Regions from separate parts of the Paenarthrobacter sp. CAP02 genome, predicted to be linked through region 1. Evidence: riboswitches for the same ligand, from Rfam matches in the RefSeq annotation. Region 1 holds a riboswitch; each other region holds the start of a gene.
The links. Region 1 has a riboswitch for cyclic di-AMP ahead of ABHM97_RS05380 (C40 family peptidase). Riboswitches for the same ligand answer to the same signal wherever they lie in the genome.

Region 2: linked by a shared signal. The riboswitch ahead of ABHM97_RS00895 (hypothetical protein) and the one ahead of ABHM97_RS05380 (C40 family peptidase) in region 1 are both predicted to bind cyclic di-AMP.
Region 3: linked by a shared signal. The riboswitch ahead of ABHM97_RS12650 (NlpC/P60 family protein) and the one ahead of ABHM97_RS05380 (C40 family peptidase) in region 1 are both predicted to bind cyclic di-AMP.

Annotation. Positions count from the first base shown of each region.
Region 1 covers NZ_JBEEII010000002.1:548,673-553,378, reverse strand. Annotated here, with positions in the region: gene ABHM97_RS05390 (iron-dependent transcriptional repressor DtxR) at 1-564, shown strand, start outside; cyclic di-AMP (ydaO/yuaA leader) riboswitch at 780-994, shown strand; gene ABHM97_RS05385 (M23 family metallopeptidase) at 999-1,829, shown strand; cyclic di-AMP (ydaO/yuaA leader) riboswitch at 1,974-2,135, shown strand; gene ABHM97_RS05380 (C40 family peptidase) at 2,140-2,880, shown strand; gene ABHM97_RS05375 (NlpC/P60 family protein) at 2,979-3,758, shown strand; gene ABHM97_RS05370 (HNH endonuclease) at 3,976-4,476, shown strand; gene ABHM97_RS05365 (NTP transferase domain-containing protein) at 4,519-4,706, shown strand, end outside.
Region 2 covers NZ_JBEEII010000001.1:175,741-180,446, forward strand. Annotated here, with positions in the region: gene ABHM97_RS00880 (alpha/beta fold hydrolase) at 1-452, shown strand, start outside; gene ABHM97_RS00885 (DUF6480 family protein) at 586-849, shown strand; gene ABHM97_RS00890 (ATP-dependent DNA ligase) at 911-1,975, opposite strand; cyclic di-AMP (ydaO/yuaA leader) riboswitch at 2,239-2,382, shown strand; gene ABHM97_RS00895 (hypothetical protein) at 2,385-3,530, shown strand; gene ABHM97_RS00900 (S-layer homology domain-containing protein) at 3,791-4,706, opposite strand, start outside.
Region 3 covers NZ_JBEEII010000006.1:211,610-216,315, forward strand. Annotated here, with positions in the region: gene ABHM97_RS12640 (NCS2 family permease) at 1-1,138, opposite strand, end outside; gene ABHM97_RS12645 (copper resistance CopC family protein) at 1,252-1,884, shown strand; cyclic di-AMP (ydaO/yuaA leader) riboswitch at 2,059-2,227, shown strand; gene ABHM97_RS12650 (NlpC/P60 family protein) at 2,231-3,016, shown strand; gene ABHM97_RS12655 (NAD(P)/FAD-dependent oxidoreductase) at 3,130-3,831, opposite strand; gene ABHM97_RS12660 (universal stress protein) at 4,246-4,706, shown strand, end outside.

The DNA of each region.
Region 1 (4,706 bases):
ATCGGCCGCATGGAGCGCGATGGCCTGGTGATCGTATCCAACGACCGTCACCTTGAACTGACCCAGATGGGCCGCAAGCGCGCCACCGAGGTCATGCGAAAGCACCGTCTCGCGGAGCGGCTCCTTGCCGATGTCATTGGCCTCGACTGGGCGTACGTCCATGACGAAGCGTGCCGTTGGGAACACGTGATGAGTGAGCGGGTTGAACGCCGGCTCTACGAACTCCTTGAACACCCCACCGAGTCGCCCTACGGCAATCCGATTCCAGGACTCGAAGCCCTGGGCGGTCTGCCGACGCAGACCATTCCGCGGCTCGACATCAACCTGCTGCAGGCCATGGATGGCTACGCCGCCGATTCCCGCGTGGTGGTCAGCCGGCTTGCCGAGCCCATCCAGGTGGAGCCCGAACTCCTCACCCAGCTGGACGAGGGCGGAATCCGTCCCGGGGCAGCGGTGTCATTGGAACGCGTCGGCGAGTACATTTCTGTCCGGGTTCCCGGCATCGAGGGAGCGCTTGAGCTTCCGCCTGAAGTTGCGGCCCACGTGTTCGTCTCCCTGGGCTGACCTCCCTTCGGGGCGCCGCCTCCTCGGGGATGCCGTGTCAAACCTCACTTTTGTGCCCTGCGGGACAATGTGACCTGCGGTTTTTCGGGATTGATGATATGGGAGTGCGTCGTCCTGTTGATAACGAATTTATTACTGCAGGCTTTAATCGCCTATAGTTATCTACTAGCGCCGATACCAAAGCGTTACCTGATCCGGAGCCGAGCTCTGCCAGCGGATCAGGTGTGCCATCCACCACTGGCAGAGGCGGGGGAACCACAAGCGGCTGTCTAAAGAAGCAGCCTTGGGGTGAAGTCCGCAGCAGAAGTGCCCATTTACGCAAGTCCCTCCTTGGATACCTGTGTGCCATGAGCGCTTCGTGCGGACCGGGTCTTTGAACTCTCTGACCCGAATCCGACAGCTAACTTCGCAGGCTTTCCAGAGAGGAACAGAGTTTGACATCGCAGAACGTCAGGGGTCGTCGCCGCGCGACCGGCCCCGCTGTTGAGCTGCGGCCAGCCCGCGCAACAATGGAGGTCCGGCCCCGTGACACTGAGCGCCAAGTCCGCCGCCGTAAGAGCCCATTGCGCCAGGTTGCCGATTTCGCCGCAGCCAGTGGTGTCGGCCAGAAAGCCGGAGTAGCCCTCGCTGCCACCGGTTTGGCGCTGACTGTCGGACTGCCGGCCACAAGCCCAGTGATGGCAACGTCGGAGTCGGGCCAGACCGAGTCCGCCCTCGCCGTTTCCGGCGGCAGCCAGCCAGAGGTTTCCGCAGCCGCATCGGCAAAAATCGACTTCAGCCGCGCCGCCGTCGCAACCGCAGCTGACCCCGACGGCAAGCTGAAGCAATTGCTCAGCGCCCAGTCGGTCGGCAGCATCCAGCGCGCCTCGTCCGTAGGCACGCTTGCCAGCCCCTTGGACAGCCTGGTCACGGCCTCGCCGTTCGGCTACCGGGTCAGCCCCCTCACGGGCGGCACGGGCGACTTCCACCGCGGCCAGGACTTCGTTGCCCAGTGCGGCACCGCAGTGCATGCGGCTGCCACGGGCAAAGTCACTTTCGCCGGATGGCACGAGTATGGCGGAGGCAACCGCGTGGTAGTGGACCACGGCAACGGCCTCGAGACCACCTATAACCACCTGTCGTCTTTCAACGTCAAGGTCGGCCAGACCGTCACCCGTGGCGATACTGTCGCGTTGAGCGGCACCACGGGCGCTTCCACGGGCTGCCACCTCCACTTCGAGGTCCAGGTCAACGGAGAAGTTGTCGACCCCATGGGCTGGCTCTAAGCCAGTTGATGGTCGCCTCTCGCATTTTGCGACACCCCGTGACCTGAATGTGACATTCGCGTTCAACTGTTGTACCGTACAAAGCGCATCGGCTTTTTAGGGGGCCGGTGCACTTGAGTGGATTGCCTAGCTCTGCCACCACTCAAGGTCCGTTCGCATAAATCGTCTGGCAGGGGCGGGGGAACCACTTTTGGTCTTCGATAGAAGGCCTTGGGGTTAAGTCGCAAAAGCTTCCTTGAAGCAACGCGGCCGGATGACTCCCATCCGAATCCGACAGCTCACCTCGCAGGCATTGGGAGAGGCTACCTACGTGTCATCACGCACTACCCCTGCGCGCCACCGCGCTGAAACGGTTCGTACGAACCCCTTGAACACTCTTTCCAAGGCTGTTTCGTCCAACGCCGGTTCGGTTGGCCGTCAGGCCGTCGTCCTGGCAGCAGCTTCGGGCCTTGTCCTTACCGCCGGTCTTCCGGCTACGGCAGCTGATACGGACATCTCCAAGTCGGAAGCCTCCAGCACCCAGCAGATGGTGGCAACCGCCGTCGTCACTGCAGAGCCAACCGCCACCGTGGCCTTCGAGAGCCCGGTCGTGGCCACCAAGGAAGCCCCCAAGGTTGTCCAGCGTGCATCGCAGGTCACCCAGCGCGCCGCTGGTAGCCAGGACGCCGCAGCTGCGGTCACCGCAAAGTCCTCCGAGGTTACGGACGGTGCTGCAAGCGCTGCTGCTTCGGGCCTCGCCGCCATTGCCTACACCGGTATCGGTCACCCCTACGTATGGGGCGGCACCACCCCCAACGGCTGGGACTGCTCCGGCTTCACCCAGTGGGTCTACGCGCAGGCCGGCATCAGCATCCCCCGCGTCAACGCCTGGACGGCCATGAAGCCCACCAGCAACCCCCAGCCCGGTGACCTCGTCATGCAGAACGGCGGAGCCCACGTCGGCATCTACGTCGGCAACGGCATGATGATCAGCGCACTGAACCCGAGCCAGGGCACCCTCCTGCACTCGGCAGCCTCCACGGGCACCTCTTCCTTCTTCACCCTTCGCTAGAAAACATCCGGTTCGTGGCCGGCCAGCATGCCCCCAAGTGCTGGCCGCCCATTACCCGCGTGTAACCCCACTGCACGCGGATACGAAAAGAGAAAATCATGACCAGTGCAAACAAGGTTGCACGGCATCGCGCTGAGGCCCCCAAGACCAGCTCGCTTGCCATCATCGCCAAGGCTGTCGGCGGCAACGCCGGTACTGTGGGCCGCCAGGCCGCCGTCATCGCAGCGGCTTCCGGTCTGGTCCTGACCAGCGGTGTCGCGGCCAACGCCGCCGAAACCAACGTTGACCGTGAATCCACCGCGACGTCCACCCTCGATGTCCAGGCAGTGGTCCAGTCGACCATCGCTGCGGACTCCACGGTAGCCATCTCCTACGAACGGCCCGTCGTCACCACGGTTGAAGCTCCGGCTCCCGTGGAGAAGAAGGCTCCCGCCAAGGCAGAAGCCAAGGCCACGGAGAGCGCCAACACGGCTGCTTCCACCGGCAACGCGACGCTTGCCGTCAACAGCTCGGCTACGGCTGCCAAGGCTCCGGCAGCTTCCAGCGGCCTCGGTGCAGCTATCGCCGCCGCAGCGTACGCCCAGCTCGGCGTGACCCAGGACTGCACCATGCTGGTGACCAACTCCCTGGCAGCCGTGGGCATCCACTTCCATGACTGGCCGGCCGGGTACCTCTCCTTGGGCCGTACGGTCAGTGCTGCAGAAGCCCAGCCGGGCGACCTCGCCTACTACGCCAACGGCGGTTTGGCCGGACAGGCCCACATCGCTGTCTACGTCGGCAACGGCATGGCAGTGCACGGTGGATGGAACGGATCCACCACAGCATTGTTCAGCGTAAACGTTGGCTCCGGCCCGGTTTTCATCCGCGTCAACGGCTAATAACGTACCTTTTGGAACACCCCGCAGGCTCCGGCCGGCGGGGTGTTCCGCTTTAACCACGCATGAACATTTGCCGACACCGCACGGGAAACGACAGAAAGATTCGTTGATACGGCATATAAGTGCTTACCCTTATCTTGTCGATCCACAGCCCGTACATGCAGAGGGCAGCCGGCCCTCGTGCCCCTGACGGGTGCGGCCGTGAAGAGGTACGTGCATGCGCACACTCGTTCTGAATGCTGGATATGAACCGCTGGCGGTAATAACATTCCGCCGGGCGCTGGTCCTTGTGCTGACTGGGAAAGCGAGCGTAGTGGCCGAAGGCGACGAGCCTGTCGTCGGGCCACAGGAGATTCTCGGACGACCATCCGTGATCCTCCTCAACCGCTACATCCGTCCCAAGTACAACAGGATCACCGCCGTGAGCCGCCGGGGCGTCCTTCGCCGCGACGGCCACCGCTGCGCCTACTGCGGGAAGACAGCGCACACCATAGACCACGTCCACCCCAAATCCAGGGGCGGCGCGGATTCCTGGGAAAACCTGGTTGCGGCGTGCTTGAAATGCAACAACGCCAAGAGTGACCACACGCTGGCTGAGATGGGTTGGAAACTTCGTTTCAAACCCGGCGTGCCCCAGGGAACCATGTGGCAGATCAAGGAACTCGAGAAACCTGCGCCGGACTGGGACCCGTTCCTGTTGCCGGAATCCGCTGCCTGATCGATTTCTGACGACTCCGCCCGCCCCGGGTAATCTGGGCGGATGGAGTTCAACGCCGTCGTCCTGGCGGGTGGCAGGGCCACCCGCCTTGGTGGCGTGCCCAAGCCGTCCTTAACGTACGACGGCGCCACCCTCCTTTCGCATGCCCTGCAGGCATCGGGCGGTGCAGCCGCCGTCGTTGTTGTAGGCCCTGAGGTCCGGGGCGACGACGCGGCCCTGCACGAAGGCAT
Region 2 (4,706 bases), on a different contig from region 1:
AGTTTGCCATCGAAGCGGCATTGCATGCGCCCGAGCGGGTCCAGCGCCTGGTGTTGATGGGGCCGGTGGTGGACTCGAGGCACAAGAGTATCCTCCGGCAATCGCTGGCGCTTACCTTGGACGGCGTCCTGCGAGAGAGTCCCTCGTCCAATTGGATCGTCGTCTCCGACTACTTCCGCTGCGGGCTCCGCTGGTACCTCACCGAACTCCCGGTGATGATGGCCTATCCCACCGAAAAGCGGCTGGCCGGCATCAAGGTGCCCGTGCTGGTCCTGCGCGGAAGCCGGGACCAGGTGGCAGGCCCCGACTGGTCGCTCCGGCTCTCCCGAACCGTGGACCGAGGACGCCTGGTGGAGATTCCCGGAGTGGGGCACGTAGCGCAGCATATGCGGCCGCAAGCGGTGGCGGACGCCATCCGCAGCTTCGTCGCCGCGACCACACAGCGGAGTTAGGCCGCACAGCACAGTTAGGCGCCGGAGCACGACGCCGGAGCCCGGGGTTGGGTGCCCCTTGTTGGCTCCGGCGGGATCGCGCTAGGCTGGCCAGGCAAGCGAATAGTAAGTCTGCTTACGAAAGGGTTTGACCATGACCAGCTATGACCCGGAAGACGATCCCCAGACCTTCGGCGTGAGCGGCGCGACCGACCCCTTCGACACCACCGCCGATGCGGACAGCATCCACGAAGACCCGGACATGCGCCAGGACGAGGACGACGATCCCGCCGCCTCGGCCAACCCTGATCCCCTGGACGGCAACGTCACGGGATTGGAGCCGGGCGGAGGGGTACCCCCGGGCGAAACGCCGCCGGCCGAAGGCAGCATGAGCAGCGACCAAGGACACGAAGAGTAATTTCGCCGCTACCCCGCTGTTACGTTGCGGGCCAACAACGTAACAGCGGGGTGGCAACGCGCTACGGCAGGCTCAGGATCTCCCCGAGGTCGTAATCGGCAGGCTCCTCCAGTTGCGCGTACGTGCAGCTCTCCGGAGTCCGGTCCGGCCTCCAGCGGCGGAACTGCGTGGTGTGGCGGAACCTGTCGCCCTCCATGTAGTCGTACGCCACTTCGATCACGAGCTCGGGGCGCAGTGGCACAAACGAAAAGTCCTTGCCCCCGCTCCACCTGCTTTGGGCACCAGGCATCCGTGAACCACCGGCCGCCTCGTCCTGCTTGGCCCACTCGCCCCACGGGTGATCAGCGAGGTCCACCTGGTAGGGCTCAAGCTCGGCAACCAGTGCTTCCCGCTTGGCCATGGGGAACGATGCCACCACCCCCACGTGGTGCAGCCGACCGGCGTCGTCGTAGAGCCCCAACAACATGGAACCCACCACCTTCGCAGTTTTGTGCCAACGGAACCCGGCCACCACACAGTCCGCGGTCCGAACATGCTTGGTCTTGAACATCACGCGCTTATTGGGTTGGTAGGTTCCATCCAGCGGCTTGGAGAGGACCCCGTCCAAGCCGGCGCCCTCCAACTGCACGAACCATTCCTTGGCCCGCTCAAGGTCTGTTACCGCCGGAGTCACATAGACGGGCGGTTCGGCCTTGGCCAAGGCGGACTCAAGGATGGCCCGGCGCTCAGAGAACGGCTTGCCCATCAGGTCTTCCTCGCCCAAGGCAAGAATGTCGAACGCGACCATGGAAGCCGGCGTTTTCTCGGCGAGCATCCTGACCCGGCTGTCCGCGGGGTGGATCCGCTGCTGGAGGACTTCGAACTCCAACCTGTTGCCCTCGATCAGGACGATCTCACCGTCGATCACACACTTCTCCGGGAGGTTCTTCCTCAGCGCCTCAACCAGCTCGGGAAAGTAGCGCGTCATGGGCTTCTCGTTGCGGCTGCCCAGGATGACCTCGTCCCCATCCTTGAAAACGATGGTCCGGAAGCCATCCCACTTGGGCTCGTAGTGGCCCACATCGGGGATGTCCGGAACTGACTTGGCAAGCATGGGCGAGACGGGCGGCATCACTGGCAGGTCCATAGGAAATGTCTACCCTGCCGTCGGACGCCGAAGCTAGTCTCAGGCGGTGGATATCTTGGCCGTGTTGGCGGCAGTGCTCGAAGATCCAGTACGAGCTGTCGGCTCCCGCACCGGCCCCGAAGCCTAGGCGCCCGGAGCCTCCGGTTTAGCCCGACCTACCGTCCGTTACATTAATGTGACTTTACTTTCCGGCTCATGTACCGTCGTAGGGCGACCCGTATCTCCGCTGGGCCGCTTCCGGATTGACGCCGAGCTCTGCCGCAATCCGGGATCCGCCAGACCCGCGGCAGAGGCGGGGGACCCACAAGTTCCCGGACTTTCCAAGTCCTCGGGGTGAAGCCGCTTTGGCGGCCGGACGGCCTCGTCCGAACCCGACAGCTAACCTCGAAGGCGTTGAGAGGCAACCACCATGTCCCCAACCATGGATCAGCCGCGCCGCGCCCTCATCGAACGCGAGCGCACCAAGCCAACCGGACGCCGTCGGGCCGAACCCAGCGGATCCGCCACCGAAGCAACAACAGCGCCTCAGGCACCAAGTACGACGCCGGAACCCGCCGCTGCTGCCCAGCCCACCACGCGCGCGGCCGCCCGGGCAGCGGAGCGGGAAAGGGCAGCCCGGGCTGAAGCCGAACCCGCAGAACCGGCCACCGCCGCGATCCCCGCAGTGCAGGCCGCCCAGGCCGCGGCACCGCGGTCGACCACACCGGGCCCTCCCACTGCCGCCACTCCCATCGTTCCGTCGGCAGCACCCAAGCCGGACACGCAGCTGGCCGCACCCTCGGAGCCCGCCACGGCAGCCATCCCCATCCTGGACATTGCCGGGCCGGCACCTACTCCCGTCCCAGCCAGGACCGGCTTTGGCTCTTCGTCGTCGTTCAACCGCGAACCCCAAGCCGTGCTTCGAAAGGCCGCATCGGTCAAGCACATGAGCCAGCGTATGGCCGTTGTTGCCGGCGCTGTAGGACTGGTTCTCACGGCCGGAGGCCTCGGCCAGGCCCTTGAGCTGCCGTTCTTCGGCCATGAAACCCCCGCCCAGGATGCGAGCGCCAGTGGGGACAGGGATTCGGGCTCGGCTGCGCCCGGGCCTCGGGCTTCCTACTCCACCGCGTCCTCCCCGTCGGCCTCGTCGGCAGCACCAACAGCGTCATCCTCATCGGCAGCCGGTCAGCCGGCGACCGTCCCGGAGGCACCATCTGAAGTGTCGCCGTCGTCGGTTCCGGCCCCGCACGTCTCGCTTGCGGCCCCGGTTTGGGTTCCTTCGGCGGCGCCGTCGGCGGCTAACCCGGCGCCGGGCGCCTCCGCGGCAGTCCCGACGCAGCCTGCCCCGGCCCCCACCGATGTGCCCGCCGATACAGTCACCACGGCGCCATCTCCTGCCCCGACAACCACGCCGGCGCCGACCACCACCCCGACGCCCACGCCAACACCCACCCCGACGTCGACGGCCACTCCCAAGCCGCGCCCCACCGGGAACCCCTCCGCCGGAACGAATCCGCAATCCAGTGGGACCGCCCTCGACGCAATCCTGGACGCCGCCAAGAAGGCCGTGAAGTGAGCACCCGGCTGCCCCGTACGGCAACGCCGATCGGATGGCATGGCCGGTACTGCACCAGCAGCCGGACCGCCACCTTCAGGCGAAGGATGGGCCGGTGGAGCTGCCAGCGGTTGAGGCGTTCCTAGGCGCGCTTCTTCCGGCGAGGAAAGTTCAGGATCAGCCTGACGGACAAGGAAAGCACCACCAGCAGGCCCACCATGCCAGGGAGGTTCTACCGCCGTTTGTTGCGTAGCGAGCCCATCATCACGCTGAACCCCCGTCTAGCGGCGAGTTAGGTTCCAGGTGTCTTCGCGGTAGAGGAACGCTGCCATGGCGTCGCGATTGACGGGCTGGACAGGCCGGAATGTGGCGTCGGCATAGCCTGTGGAGATTCCCTGCGCCGCGAGCCAGGTGATCTCTTTGTAGAAGGGGTTGTCGGTGGCGACATCGTGGAAAGGAGACGACACAGGAGGGGCAAACGCGGGTTTGCCGCTGAAGCGGTAGAGGAACGCTGCCATGGCGTCACGGTTGACGGCTTGTACTGGTCGGTAAGTGTGGATTCCGCTGCCTTCATCCCAGCCTGTGCTGATGCCCTGGTGAGCGAGCCAGGTTATTTCCTTATAGAACTGGTCGCTGGGTTTGAGGTCAGCGAACGGTGAGATATCAGGGGCGGTGAAGGAAGGCTCGCCTGCCATCCGATACATGAACGCCGCCATCGCGTCACGGTTTACAGAGTTCAAAGGCAGAAAAAGACCGCCACTGTAGCCAGTTGTGATCTTCTTGTTCGCGAGCCACTGGATTTCCTTGTAGAACTGGTTGCTCACCGGGACATCGCTAAAGGATTGGGTGCAGGCCGGCGCCCCCACGCTAATGTTCGTGACCGCCGTCTTGCCGCCTTTGTTACCGTCGAGTGTCAGCTCAAGGTCCGAATCCCCGGATTGGCAGAAGTACCACATGTGCGAGGATTTGACGGTGACGACAGCCGTGGCGCCGTTGGCCGAAAGTGCGACGTCTCCGTCGACACCGAAACCTCCGATCAAGAAGGCCCGGGTCGATACCCCGGACCAGGTTCCCGCAGGGCCGGTGGTGAAGTACCCCGCCGGGGCTTTGATAATGAGCTTGTCGGATGCCTCAGCCAACGTGGCTGTCTTGGCGTTCATGGCGTAGTACGTGTTCGTGACAGCCGAGGGTGCGCTC
Region 3 (4,706 bases), on a different contig from region 1:
TGATCAGCGGCGTGAAGAACATGGCCACCAGGAACAACACGCCGGTAACGATCGAGGCGAGACCCGTGCGTGCGCCTTCGCCGATGCCTGCGCCGGACTCAACGAAGATCTGGTTGGAGGAAACAGATGCGCCGCCGCCGACGATCGCGCCGAGGGCATCCACCTGCAGGACCCGGTCAACGTTGGGGATGTTGCCATCCTTGTCAACGGTCCCTGCTTCGTTGGCCAGGCCGACCATGGTGCCCATCGCGTCGAAGAAGATGCTCAAAAGGATCACGAATGCCAGGAGCGCTGCGGCAATAAAGCCGAGGTGTTCAAACGCGCCGAAGGGGTTGGCCTTACCTATAAGTGACAGGTCCGGGGCACCCCACTTGGTCAGGGTCGGGGCAACAAGGGACCAGCCGCGCGGGTTGATGTTGGTGCCGTCGTTGCTCGGGCCGATGTGGAGCGTGAACTCAAGGATGGCGGCCAAAGCCGTCGATGCCACGATGCCGATCAGGATGGCGCCACGGACCTTGCGGACCACCAGTGCGATGGTCAGGATCAGGCCGAAGGCAAACACCAGCGTGGGCCAGCCGAGCAGTTTCCCGTCGACACCCAATCCCAGCGGAACGGTTGTGCCGGCGGCGTCAGGGATGCGGCGGACGAACCCTGCATTGACCAGGCCGATCAGTGCGATGAAGAGGCCGATGCCCACCACGATCGCTGTCTTGAGCGCCTCGGGTACGGCTTTGAACACGGCCGTACGGAAACCGGTGAGCACCAGGATCAGCATGGTCAGGCCCGAGAGGACCACCAGGCCCATCATGTCCGGCCAGGTCAGGCCCGGGTGCGAGGCGACGGTCACCGCTACGAACGCGTTAACGCCCAGGCCCGTGGCCACGGCGAACGGGTGCTTGGCCCAGGCGCCCATGAGGATGGTCAGGATGCCCGCAACGAATGCCGTGGTGGCCGCGACGGCGGTGAAGCCCAGCGACGCTCCGCTGGAATCCTGCCCGGAAAGGATCAAGGGGTTGAGGACCACGATGTAGCTCATGGCGAAGAAGGTTGCGAAGCCGCCTCGGATTTCCCGGGAGTATGTGGAGCCACGCTCGGAAATTTTGAAGTAGCGGTCGATGGCAGAACCTTGTTTAAGCATGAAGGACTCCGGGGATCGAGGGGAGTGTGCCCTCAAATCCTATGCCGTCGGATATGGGCCTCCTGACGATTCGCCTAGTCTGTAAGGAAGCCAACACTAGGAGAAACCGCCCCATGCGCACCATCCGCCCGCTTCTGGCCGCCGTCGTTGCCGCCCTGGCCTTCGCATCCGCCTTGCTGTTTTCCGCGGGCCCGGCCTCCGCGCACGACGTCGCCGAATCCACAGCGCCGGCCAACGGCTCCAGCGTGGCAGCTGTCCCGGCGTCGGTCTCCATCACGTTCAACAACCGGCCGCTGGCCATCGGATCGGGCGTGACGGTCACTGCGGGCGGCGAAAACTGGGCGGACGGACCCGTCGAAATCATCGACAACCAGGCGGTCCAGAAGATCCGCGAAGGCGCGCCGGCTGGCGAATACACCGTGGTTTGGCGGGTCGTCAGCTCCGATTCGCACCCCATCGAGGGCACCTTCACGTTCACGGCCGCTGCCGGAAGCGCGACGGCGACGAGCGGCACCGCGGGTGCCTCGCCGTCGTCGTCGGCACCTTCAAATACGGTTCCGACGGCGGGAACCGCAGCGCCCGGTACTGCCACCAGCACCCCGGCCGCGGACGCGTCCCAACCTTTCCCGTGGAGCATCGTGGGACTGGCCGTGGTTGCTGTGGGCCTTGTGATCTATCTCGCCGTTACCGCCCGGAAGAAACTCGCCGCCTCCAACGACTCAAATGCGGGAGATTCCGCGGAATAACAGGCTTTTCTACGTAGCTGCGAATATCTCGGATTGGTTACTGCGACACGCCAAAACCCCGGTTCTCGTTACTTAAATGTGACTTCGGCGAGATCATCGCGTACCGTAGAACCTGTGCCTGTTCCACGTAGCGGGCACTTCCGGCCTGATTGCCTAGCTCTGCCGCAGTCCGGAATCCGTTCGCAGACAAACCTTACGGCAGAGACGGGGAACCCAATTTAGGTCGCTTTCGAGCGTGCCTTGGGGTGAAGTCACGATGCTTCCGCTGAACAGCGGGGGATAGTGGCCGGGTGACTCCCATCCGAATCCGACAGCTAACCTCGCAGGCATCGGGAGAGGCTTTTTCATGTCTTCAAGCATTCTTCGCGGCCGTCGTAAGGCGGACAGCGTACGTCCTAATCCGTTCATCTCCATCTCCAAGGCAGTCGCCAGCAACGCTTCCGGCGCTGGCCGCCAGGCAGCTGTTATCGCAGCAGCTTCGGGCCTTGTCCTGACCGGCTCCATCGCAGCCCACGCAGCCGAAACCCCGGTTCAGCGTGACTCCAGCCCCGCCACGGTCGCCGAGACCGTTTCCGAGGCTCCCACCAAGGTTGTCACCGCCGCAGCTACGGCTACCGTCAACTTCGAGCGCCCTGCTGTTGCTTCCGTAGCAGCTCCGGTCATCGAGAAGCCGGCTCCCGTCGTTGAGGCACCTGTTGCCAAGAAGGCAGCAGTGGCTGCAACTGCAGCAGCCGCTCCTGTAGCAAAGGCTGCCGCGTCAGTTGCAGCCGCTCCGGCTGCCGCTGCTCCCGCAGCCGCTGCGCCGGCCGTCGGTGGAGTCAACGCCGCCATGGTTGCCTCGGCTTACGCCCAGATCGGCATCATGCAGGACTGCACCGCCATGGTGGAGCGGGCCCTCGGCTCCGCAGGTATCCCTGTTGGTGACCTCGCGCCCATGCAGTTCATGAACTACGGCAAGGTCGTCAGCAGCCCCCAGCCCGGCGACATGATCGTCCAGTCCGGCCACGTTGCAATCTACATCGGCAACGGCCAGGCCATCAGCGGTGGCATCAACGGCAACCAGACGGGTATCCACCCGATCAGCTGGTTGACCGCAACTGGTCCCATCACGTACGTACGCGCAGGCGCATAAGCCTCACGCTTCAGTTCAAAGGCCGGCATCTTCGAAGATTCATTCTTCGAGGGTGCCGGCCTTTGGCGTTAAGAAATGTGCGCAAAAGTTCCAGTGGCGGTGAAGCGGCCGTCCTAGGCGATGGCTACGCCGCTGCCGGCCATGCCGTTGCCTGCCGGTAGGGCCACCCTGGCGGAAATTGCCTGCCCCACGGCTTTGGCCTGCCGAAGGACTTCTTTGGGAGTCGGGGTAATGAGTTCTCCGACGCCTACAAGGTGCATCCCCACGGCACGCATTGCCGCGGCAAAATTCTGGCCAACGGCGATTCCAAGTTCTGCCAGCATCCGGCGCAGCTGGCTCTGGGCGCAGCGTGTCACCACGACGTGGTCGGCCAGCAGGACACCTTGGGCGGTGTGGACCGCCCACTGACGGGGAGTGGATTCGAGGGGGCCGGAAACGATCCTGCCCCGGAGGGTGCCCGATGCGGTGCTTCCGGTGGGGCCGTGCCCTATCTGCTGCGACGGGTCGGAGCCCAGGAAATCCAGGCGAACGGCACGGGTGGTGCTGCGAACGTCCAATTGATGGTTGGCGGCGTAGTTGCGCAGGTGGCGGAGAATCTCGCTGCGTTCCTGCATGGCGGGATCGGAGATGTCGCAGCGCTGGAGCATTCCAGTGTGGGTCGAAGGCCCGGTGGTTGAGAGCGACCCGAACCCGTCAACGACGATGGAGCCCACCCCGTAGCGGCTGAGCTCGCTGGCAACAGCCAGACCGGAGAGGCCGGCGCCGATAACCACTGTGGTGGTTCGTTCCGTGCCGGAATCAGGCGTGAGTGACACTGCTTGGTTCCTCCTTGACGTGTGTGCCCTGCGGCATCGCGTGGGATCGCGTCCGAGTTCCCCAAGCGGCCGCAAATTAACAGCCGGGGTGTGTCCTGAGACACGCTGCCCGGCTATTCAGTGACTCGAACACTACCGAACTTTTTCGGCCATGGGTAGCCTTCCCGGCGACGTGTTTTTCGTGTCCGCCAGCAGGCCGATCCCGTGCGTTTTGAACTGAGCCCGGACCGTTATGCACATAGCCCGAAGTCGCCTTGATTCGGTACTTCCGACCGAGAATAGTGGGCATTGGAAGGAGAGATTCCAAGTTTCTCCTACCCCGGCCATTGACATTTGGAGAGTCAGGGAATTCCGTGCAGAGAACCTCTGGCAGAATAGCCGGAACATCAAGCAGTAGGTGGAGAGGCGGGCCCAATGGACCAGCACGAAAGACACAATGAAGTGCCACGCGATGGCGAGGAATCGGCGGTTGCCCCCGGCGGCATCGTCGTGGGGGTGGACGGATCCGAGCACGGCCAGTGCGCCTTGGTCTGGGCAGCGCGTGAAGCAGAGCGTCGCCAGCTCCCCTTGCATATCGTCACGGCCTACTCGGTCCCCATTTTTGCCGCATCTGGTCTGGACGGAGGCTACGCCACCGTGGACGACTCCGTCATCCGCGAAGGCGCCGATGCAATCGTCAAGCAAGCCATGGATAAGGTTTCTGCCTATTCGATCGACGTGGATGCTTCGGTCGAAAACGGTGATGCCGCAGGTGTCCTCCTCGACCTCTCGGCGGAAGCAGCGCTTCTGGTCTTCGGGAGCCGGGGCCGCGGCGGATTCGTTGGGCGCCTCCTGGGGTCAGTGAGCAGTGCTTTGCCCGCCCATGCCAAGTGCCC